DNA from 2 places in the Ruegeria sp. SATB027 genome. Region 1 is predicted to be linked to the other one. Evidence: riboswitches for the same ligand, from Rfam matches in the RefSeq annotation. Region 1 holds a riboswitch; the other holds the start of a gene.
The links. A riboswitch is a leader RNA that binds a small molecule or an ion and turns the genes downstream of it on or off. The one in region 1 is predicted to bind cobalamin.
Positions count from the first base shown of each region.

Region 2: it holds a riboswitch for cobalamin, as region 1 does, so the genes downstream of both, AC2FPW_RS15325 (hypothetical protein) here and AC2FPW_RS16155 (DUF4198 domain-containing protein) in region 1, are expected to answer to the same signal.

Region 1 covers NZ_JBXWTH010000054.1:14,375-18,282, reverse strand. The annotation lists gene AC2FPW_RS16160 (ROK family transcriptional regulator) at 78-1,268, shown strand; cobalamin riboswitch at 1,390-1,588, shown strand; gene AC2FPW_RS16155 (DUF4198 domain-containing protein) at 1,721-2,506, shown strand; gene cbiM (cobalt transporter CbiM) at 2,513-3,124, shown strand; gene AC2FPW_RS16145 (NikL family nickel/cobalt ECF transporter subunit) at 3,121-3,684, shown strand; gene cbiQ (cobalt ECF transporter T component CbiQ) at 3,684-3,908, shown strand, end outside.
Region 2 covers NZ_JBXWTH010000048.1:48,397-52,304, forward strand. The annotation lists gene rsgA (ribosome small subunit-dependent GTPase A) at 1-57, shown strand, start outside; gene AC2FPW_RS15320 (alpha/beta hydrolase family protein) at 93-950, opposite strand; cobalamin riboswitch at 1,084-1,302, shown strand; gene AC2FPW_RS15325 (hypothetical protein) at 1,393-1,800, shown strand; gene AC2FPW_RS15330 (protein-tyrosine phosphatase family protein) at 1,792-2,304, opposite strand; gene AC2FPW_RS15335 (DNA polymerase III subunit gamma/tau) at 2,477-3,908, shown strand, end outside.

The DNA.
Region 1 (3,908 bases):
TAAATCACTCTTATTTATTATTGACAGAAAGGAAGGGTTTCAACATTGTCGTCATGAAGGGGATGGCCGTGTCTGCAATGAACTCTTTGGACAATACCACTGGCGTACGCGAGCCAGATATGCGCGGCACCAACCAAAGTGGAATGCGGGCCCGAAATGAACGGCTTGTCCTGTCACTGGTCCGGCGCCATCAGGCCCTCGCAAAATCTGAAATCGCGCGGATGACCGGGCTGTCGGCGCAGACGGTCTCGGTCATCATGCGCCAGTTGGAAACCGATGGGCTGCTTCTGCGCGGCGAACCGGTCCGGGGAAAAGTCGGACAGCCCTCGGTTCCCATGCGCCTGAACCCGGAAGGCGCTTATTTCTTCGGGCTCAAAGTCGGGCGGCGCAGTACCGAATTGGTGCTGACGGATTTCCTTGGCAATGTCAGGCACCGTGAGCGGCGGACTTATGATTTTCCGACGCCCGAGGCGACATTGAGCTTTTCCAAAGAAAGCCTCGACAAAGTGATGGCGTCACTGTCGCCCGAGGCGCGCAGCCGGATCGCGGGTCTTGGGATTGCGATGCCGTTCTACCTTTGGGACTGGGCGCAGACATTGCAGGTTCCGCAGGAGAAAATGGATCCGTGGCGTGACGCGGACCTGAAAGGCGCACTGGCCGCAAGCTATGACTTGCCGGTATTCCTGCAGAACGACGCAACGGCCGCTTGCGGTGCCGAGCTGGTGTTTGGCCCGGCGGAAGGCCCACGAGATTTCCTGTATTTTTATGTGGGCTTCTTCATCGGGGGCGGGGTGGTTCTGAACGGTTCCATCTTTTCAGGGCGGGGAAACGCCGGTGCGCTTGGTCCATTGCCTGTGCCGGACGACGCAGGCGGAGTGAAACCATTGATAGATGTCGCCAGTCTTTATGTGCTGGAGCGCGCAGTTGGTGGGAATGCCAAAACAGCCGGCTCAATCTGGGAAACGACACAGCATTGGGACATACCGGAAACCCACCTTGAGAACTGGTTGAAACAGGCGGCGCACGGGATCGCACATGCCATCGTCTCGTCTTGCAGCCTGATCGACTTCGAATCTGTCAAGATTGATGGCTGGATGCCCGCAGGCATCAAGGCGCGGCTGGTGGAATTGGTTGAGGTCAAACTATCTGACATGAACCTGACCGGGCTTGAACGGCCCTTGGTGCAGGTGGGGACGGCAGGCCCGGATGCCCGCTCATTGGGGGCGGCCAGTTTGCCATTGTCGGAAAGATACCTGCTCGAAGGGTAGGTTCATTCCCGAAAAACCCCGACCTTTATCCAAAGCAGATCCGTCGGAAAAAGGGCATTGCCCGCTAAACTTTTTGACAGCCAGCGCAATTGATCGTTGACGGATGCCGAAGAAGTCTGGCAAGCCGCTCGGCATGTCCGGTTCCGGGGCGTGCTCAGGAATCAATAGGGAATGCGGTGCGGGCTTTGGCCCAATTCCGCAACTGCACCCGCAACTGTAAGCGGCGAGCAGGGCTGAAGTGCCACTGGTGTTAACCCGGGAAGGCCAGCCCAACGCTTTGACCCGCAAGTCAGGATACCTGCCGGACATGTGCCTTTGACAAGGGCACTCCTAATCGGCGACGGGATGTGCGTCGGAGCAGGATGCTTGAAAAAGCAGCTTAGCTTGGACATCCCCGCAGTCAAAACGCATCTCGTACCGGGGTTGGTGCGATGGGACAAGGACGACTATTGATGACCAAGCTGCTTTCCGCAGCCGCTGTGGCGATAGCGCTTCCAGCGATCGCAAATGCGCATTTCCTGCTGGAATACACCGCTGACACCATGATCGACGCACCGGGGAATGTTCCGGTCAAGCTGATCTTTTGGCATCCGTTCTCGAACGGGCATGTCATGGATCTGGGCAAGCCGCAGGAATTCTACGTGATCCACAACGGTCAGAAAACCGACCTGCTGGATACCCTGGAACCCGTACGTTTCGCCGGTGGCGAAAACGAAGGCGCGGCATTCAAAGGTTATGTTCCCGTCAAACGGTCGGGCGACTATGTGTTGGTGACTGTTCCCCAGCCCTATTATGAGGAATCCGAGGATATCTATATCCAGCAGATCGCCAAGGCATTCCTGAACCGCAACGAACTGCCGACCGACTGGATGAACCCGGTGGGCCTGCCGATTGAGATCATCCCGCTCACCAAACCAACCAACATCATCGCGGGTTCGACGTTTACAGGTCGGGTTATGGCCGAAGGCCAACCGGTTGCGGGTGCCGAGATCGAGATCGAGTACATGGCCGCAGAACCGGACATGGAAAGCGCTGCCGCCTCGGCTCCGACGGTCTCGCCGATGCCGGGTGGTGCATTGGTCGCAATTTCGGATGATAACGGGTATTTCACGTTCGGCGTTCCAAAAGCCGGCTATTGGGGTTTTGCAGCGCTCGGCGCCGGTCCCGTGACCGAACACAACGGCAAAGAACTAAGCCAGGACGCGGTCATCTGGATCCGCGCCTGGGATTTGGAGTAACCGTAGATGCACATCGTTGACGGAGCCTTGTCCAACCCGGTCGTGATCGGCGGTGCAGTCGCTGCTGCGGGTGGAATTGCCATGGGCCTCAGGTCGCTGGATCTTGATCGCATCCCCACTGCGGGGGTGCTGTCTGCCAGCTTTTTCGTGGCATCGCTGATTCATGTGCCGATTGGCCCTTCGTCAGTGCATCTGATCCTCAACGGTATGGCCGGGCTTTTGTTGGGCTGGGCCGCATTCCCGGCCTTGTTCGTCGGGCTTTTGCTGCAGGCCGTCTTCTTTGGCTTTGGCGGGTTGACGGTATTGGGGATCAACACCCTGAACATCGCGTTGCCCGCGGTTTTGGCCGGGCTGATCTTTGGCCGCTTGATCGCCCATGACTCACCTCTGCAAGGTGCGATATGGGGCGGGGTCGGCGGTGCCTTTGCCATCGCCGCCACAACCGGCATGGTTGCGTTTTCACTGGCCCTGTCCGGGGATGCATTCCTGCCAGCGGCCAAGCTTGTTTTCTTTGCACATATTCCTGTCATGGCGATCGAGGCGATCCTGACCGGGTTCGCGGTTTTGCTGGCGCGCAAGGTCAAGCCCGAGCTGTTTGTCAAAGGAGCGGTCGCGTGAGGTACCTGGCGATCATTCTGGTGCTGTGCTGCGCACCCGTACCTGCCTTGGCGCATAAGGTCATCGCCGGAGTGTTTGAATCCGGTGACGCCATCGAAGGCGAAATCGGCTTTTCCAACGGCGACATGGCAAGCGGGGCCGAGGTCATCGTCAACGGCCCGGACGGTGTCGAGCTGGGCCGTATCGTAACAGATGCAGACGGGTTCTTTATCTACACGCCAAACGCGCCGGTGGCCCATACTTTCTTTGCAAACCTTGGTGCCGGGCATGTGGCCGAGGTCACCATGCCCGCTGCGGATGTCGCCCGGATCATGGGCGTTGAAGCGGAACCCGACACCGCGCCGACAAACGCACCTGCCCAGACAGCGGCGGTGCTCAGCGATGAACAACAACAGGTCATTGCCAGGGCCGTGCGGGATGAGCTGCGCCCGCTGCGTCGGGAAATCGCCGCCTACCGCGAACAAAATGACCTGCAAACTGTTCTGGGTGGGATCGGATATATCGTCGGTCTGTTCGGTTTGGGCTTTTATTTTGCGGCACGCCGCAAGCTGGCGGCCTGATGGCTCACGTTCTGGGGCAACAGGAAAACACGCTGGTCAAAGCGGGCGCGCAGCGGCGCGGCGCGATCAACCCGCTTGATCCAAGGATGCGGATCGTGATGACGGTTGTCTTCGCGGTGGTGACTGTGGCGGTGTCCTCGCTGACGGCGCTGTGCGCGGCTTTGGCGGTGTCCCTTTCGCTTCTTGCCGCGTCGCGTCTGCCCTGGCGGAAAACGTTGAAACGC
Region 2 (3,908 bases), on a different contig from region 1:
TTCGGCAAGATGGTGCGCGGTGTCATGCAGGACAAGAAACTTCGCAAACGGCCATAACTGCAAGGTGTTAGGAAAACCTGCGTCGCGTCTGATCAGGCGATCAGGCGCGGCCAGACCGCTGCATTGCGACGGGCAAATGCTCCGATATGGCCTATTTCCGGCAGTCCGAATTCAGCAGGCTTCAGAAGGTGGCGTCTGGACTCGGGGCCGTACAGGTCGGCAAGGCGCCAAACTGCCTCGGGCGGAGCCATCTGGTCATCTTCGAACGTGAACAGATCCACAGGTGTTCCAGAACTGCCCCAATGCGCATCAGGCAAATTCTGCCCGATCTCGGGAACGTAGCTAAGAGGAGCTGTACACCATTTGCGCCATTGCCAGTAGACCGAGGCGGGCAGGTCCGACCCAAACCCGATTGCTTTGCCGGGCAGATACCCAAGCGCCCGCACCATCAGCGGTGCATGGCCATACCAGAACAGCCCTGCCAACCCCCGATAGGGCCATGGGTGATCTTTCAAAGTCACCAGCCCCGAACACACACCGATCATTCGGTCGATCTGGTCGATATCCGGCTGCACCGGCCCCAGCATCGCACCGACCGAATGGCCGATGGTCCACTGCTGCGCCTTTGGAAACCGCCTGCGCATCTCGGCCCGTGCCGCTGGCATGTCGATCAACGCCCAATCCGCCATTGTCGCGGTTGCGTCTTTCAGGCGGCCGACCAAAGAAAGCCCGTAGTCCCGATAGTCATAGGTCAGGCAAGCTATCCCCCGGTCGGTGGCCAGCCATCGCGCGAAGTGTTGATAATAGTCACGCGGCACACCCGTGGCACTGTTCAGCACGATAACCGTGTCCGACTCACCCACTGGCCGGTACAGCCGCGCCGACAAGGTCACAGACCCGGACGGAAAGCGGAAATCTTCGATCAACACTGTCTGTTCCGTATCCAACATGATCCCCGGCTTTCGCTGAAACAATCGGTTTGCCTGCCTTCGATGCCGACGACACTAGGCCGGAAGGTAAACCGCATCCAGCATGACCAAACGTCCGGCCTAAAGATCGGCTTGACTCGGAACGCGATCAGGCGCTAGCGGTTGTGTGATGGTTTCCGGCCCCCACAAGAGGTCGGGATGAAAAGGGAACACGGTGCGGTTTGTCTGGTCACACAGATATCAACCAAGTCCGCGACTGCCCCCGCAACTGTAAGCGGTAAGCAATGCCGAAATACCACTGGCCCACGGGCTGGGAAGGTCGGCAGAGCAATGACCCGCAAGTCAGGAGACCTGCCATCGGAACTGAAACCGAAACTCGGGCGGGGTGTCCGGGCAGGTCCTGATGGCGAAACGCTGTTCCACCTGCCCTAATATCCAGCCCACCACGCGCGGAGGGCGCAGGATGATCTGGAAGACAAAGTCACACGAATACAGCGCTACAGTGTGCCAGCGGACGGGCAAAACCTGCCCGGCTTTGGCGCGACTGGCCCGCTCGATTTCCGAAGCCATGGCGCAGGCGGTTTCGGCCACCAGCGAGGATTTCGAATTTGAAGGCAACAGCGCGCTGTCACATTGCGCGGAAGGGTGCATGGCAACGATCCGAGCGCGATCCGACAGCGTTCGCGTTTTCTGCGGGGCGCACCCTGATACGGCAATACGGGACCTTGATGCCTATGCCGATTTGATCTTCGGACCTACATTCAGCACGCTGCCCTCGGGCATTGTCGCGAACCCGCCTTGCGCCATGATCGAGGTTTCAACGATCCGGCCCCGGAAAACCGGCTACGCACCCCAGCAGCTGTCAGCTTGATCCCACTTCCACCTGTGCCGGGGTGATCCGGGACGCCCAGGCCAGCTGCGCATCGGTTTCGACAGCGCAGGGGCGCACGGCCCGCAGGCGGTCCAGTGCGTCGCTGGCGCGTTCACCGCATTCAACCATCAGTCGCAGAACAATCATCCCGGATCTGCCGCACCCCCCACGGCAATGCACAAGAACCCGGCCACCGCCCGACAGCGCATGTCGGGCCGTGGCGCTGACCTCTGGCCAGGCCTTCTGAACCGCCTGCGTCGGTGCTCCAAAATCTTCGATCGGCAGGTGAACCCACCGGCTGGCACGGCTTTGGATGTCGCTGCCAAAGTGCTGCGCGCCATCCTGAAGCATTTCAACATCCGTCGTCATTGAAATCACAAGGCCCGGTTTCCAAGCAGCAATCATATCCAGATCGCCGACGTAATCCCCGCCACGCCCGGGCATTGAAGTAAGGGCAAGCGTTCCGCCTCCGACCTGCAGAGCAAAAATGACCAGCTGCGACATGAAGTGCGTCCTCCCCCAAGGTACTCTTTAAGAAATGAGTCATTAAATCCGCTGGACCAGTTTAGTTGGAAACCAGCCCGTTTCTGAAACAAAAAATCATCGCGCCCCACAGTGGACGCGGACTGCCGCCGCCACTACGCTGTGCCGAAGCACCGAATCCGAGCGAGAAGACATGACAGACACGCCCAGCCCCGCCTATCAGGTTCTCGCCCGCAAATACCGCCCGGAAACCTTTGCCGACCTGGTGGGTCAAGATGCTATGGTGCGCACCCTAAAAAACGCCTTCGAGGCCGACCGGATTGCGCAGGCCTTTATCATGACCGGCATTCGCGGAACGGGAAAAACCACCACGGCGCGGATCATCGCCAAGGGCATGAACTGCATCGGACCGGATGGAACCGGAGGGCCGACAACCGAGCCTTGCGGTCAGTGCGAGCATTGCGTCGCAATCATGGAGGGACGCCATGTCGATGTGATGGAAATGGATGCGGCCAGCCGTACCGGCGTCAACGATATCCGCGAGATCATCGACAGTGTCCGCTATCGCGCCGCCAGCGCGCGCTACAAGATCTACATCATCGACGAGGTTCACATGCTCTCGACCAGCGCATTCAACGCGCTGCTCAAGACGCTCGAGGAACCGCCCGCACATGTGAAATTCATCTTCGCGACCACCGAGATTCGCAAAGTGCCGGTCACGGTTCTGTCGCGGTGTCAGCGCTTTGACCTGCGCCGGATCGAGCCCGAAGACATGATCGGCCTGCTGCGCAAGATCGCCGGGGCCGAGAGCGCGCAGATCGCCGACGATGCGCTGGCGTTGATCACCCGCGCTGCAGAAGGGTCGGCCCGCGACGCGACCTCATTGCTGGATCAGGCAATCTCGCACGGAGCCGGAGAGACGACGGCAGATCAGGTCCGTGCGATGCTGGGTCTGGCGGATCGTGGTCGGGTTCTGGACCTGATGGACATGATCCTGCGCGGTGACGCGGCAGGGGCGCTCACTGAACTGAGCGGTCAATATGCGGAAGGTGCAGATCCTCTGGCCGTGCTGCGCGATCTGGCCGAAATCACGCATTGGGTGTCCGTCGTAAAGATCACACCCGACGCGGCCGAAGACCCGACAGTTTCCCCCGACGAACGCACACGGGGCCAGCACATGGCCGAGGCCTTGCCGATGCGGGTTCTGACCCGGATGTGGCAGATGCTGCTGAAGGCGCTGGAGGAAGTCTCTGCCGCGCCCAACGCGATGATGGCCGCCGAAATGGCTGTTATCCGACTGACGCATGTCGCCGATTTGCCCAGCCCCGAAGAGCTGATCAAACGGCTGCAAGACGCCCCACCTTCGCCACCCGGCGGGCCGGGCGGGGGCATGTCACCGTCCCGGCAGGCCCCGGTGGCAACGCAATCCAACGCGACCCCGCCGCCTGCCTATACATCGTCCCCGCGCGGAGCGGGTGGCGCACCGGTTGCCGCACTGGCGCAGGATGCACAGACGGCCCTGGCCCGCTATCCAACCTTCGGGCATGTGGTGGAACTGATCCGCACGAACCGCGATGTGAAACTGCTTGTCGAGGTGGAAAGCGGCGTGCGCCTTGTGTCATACC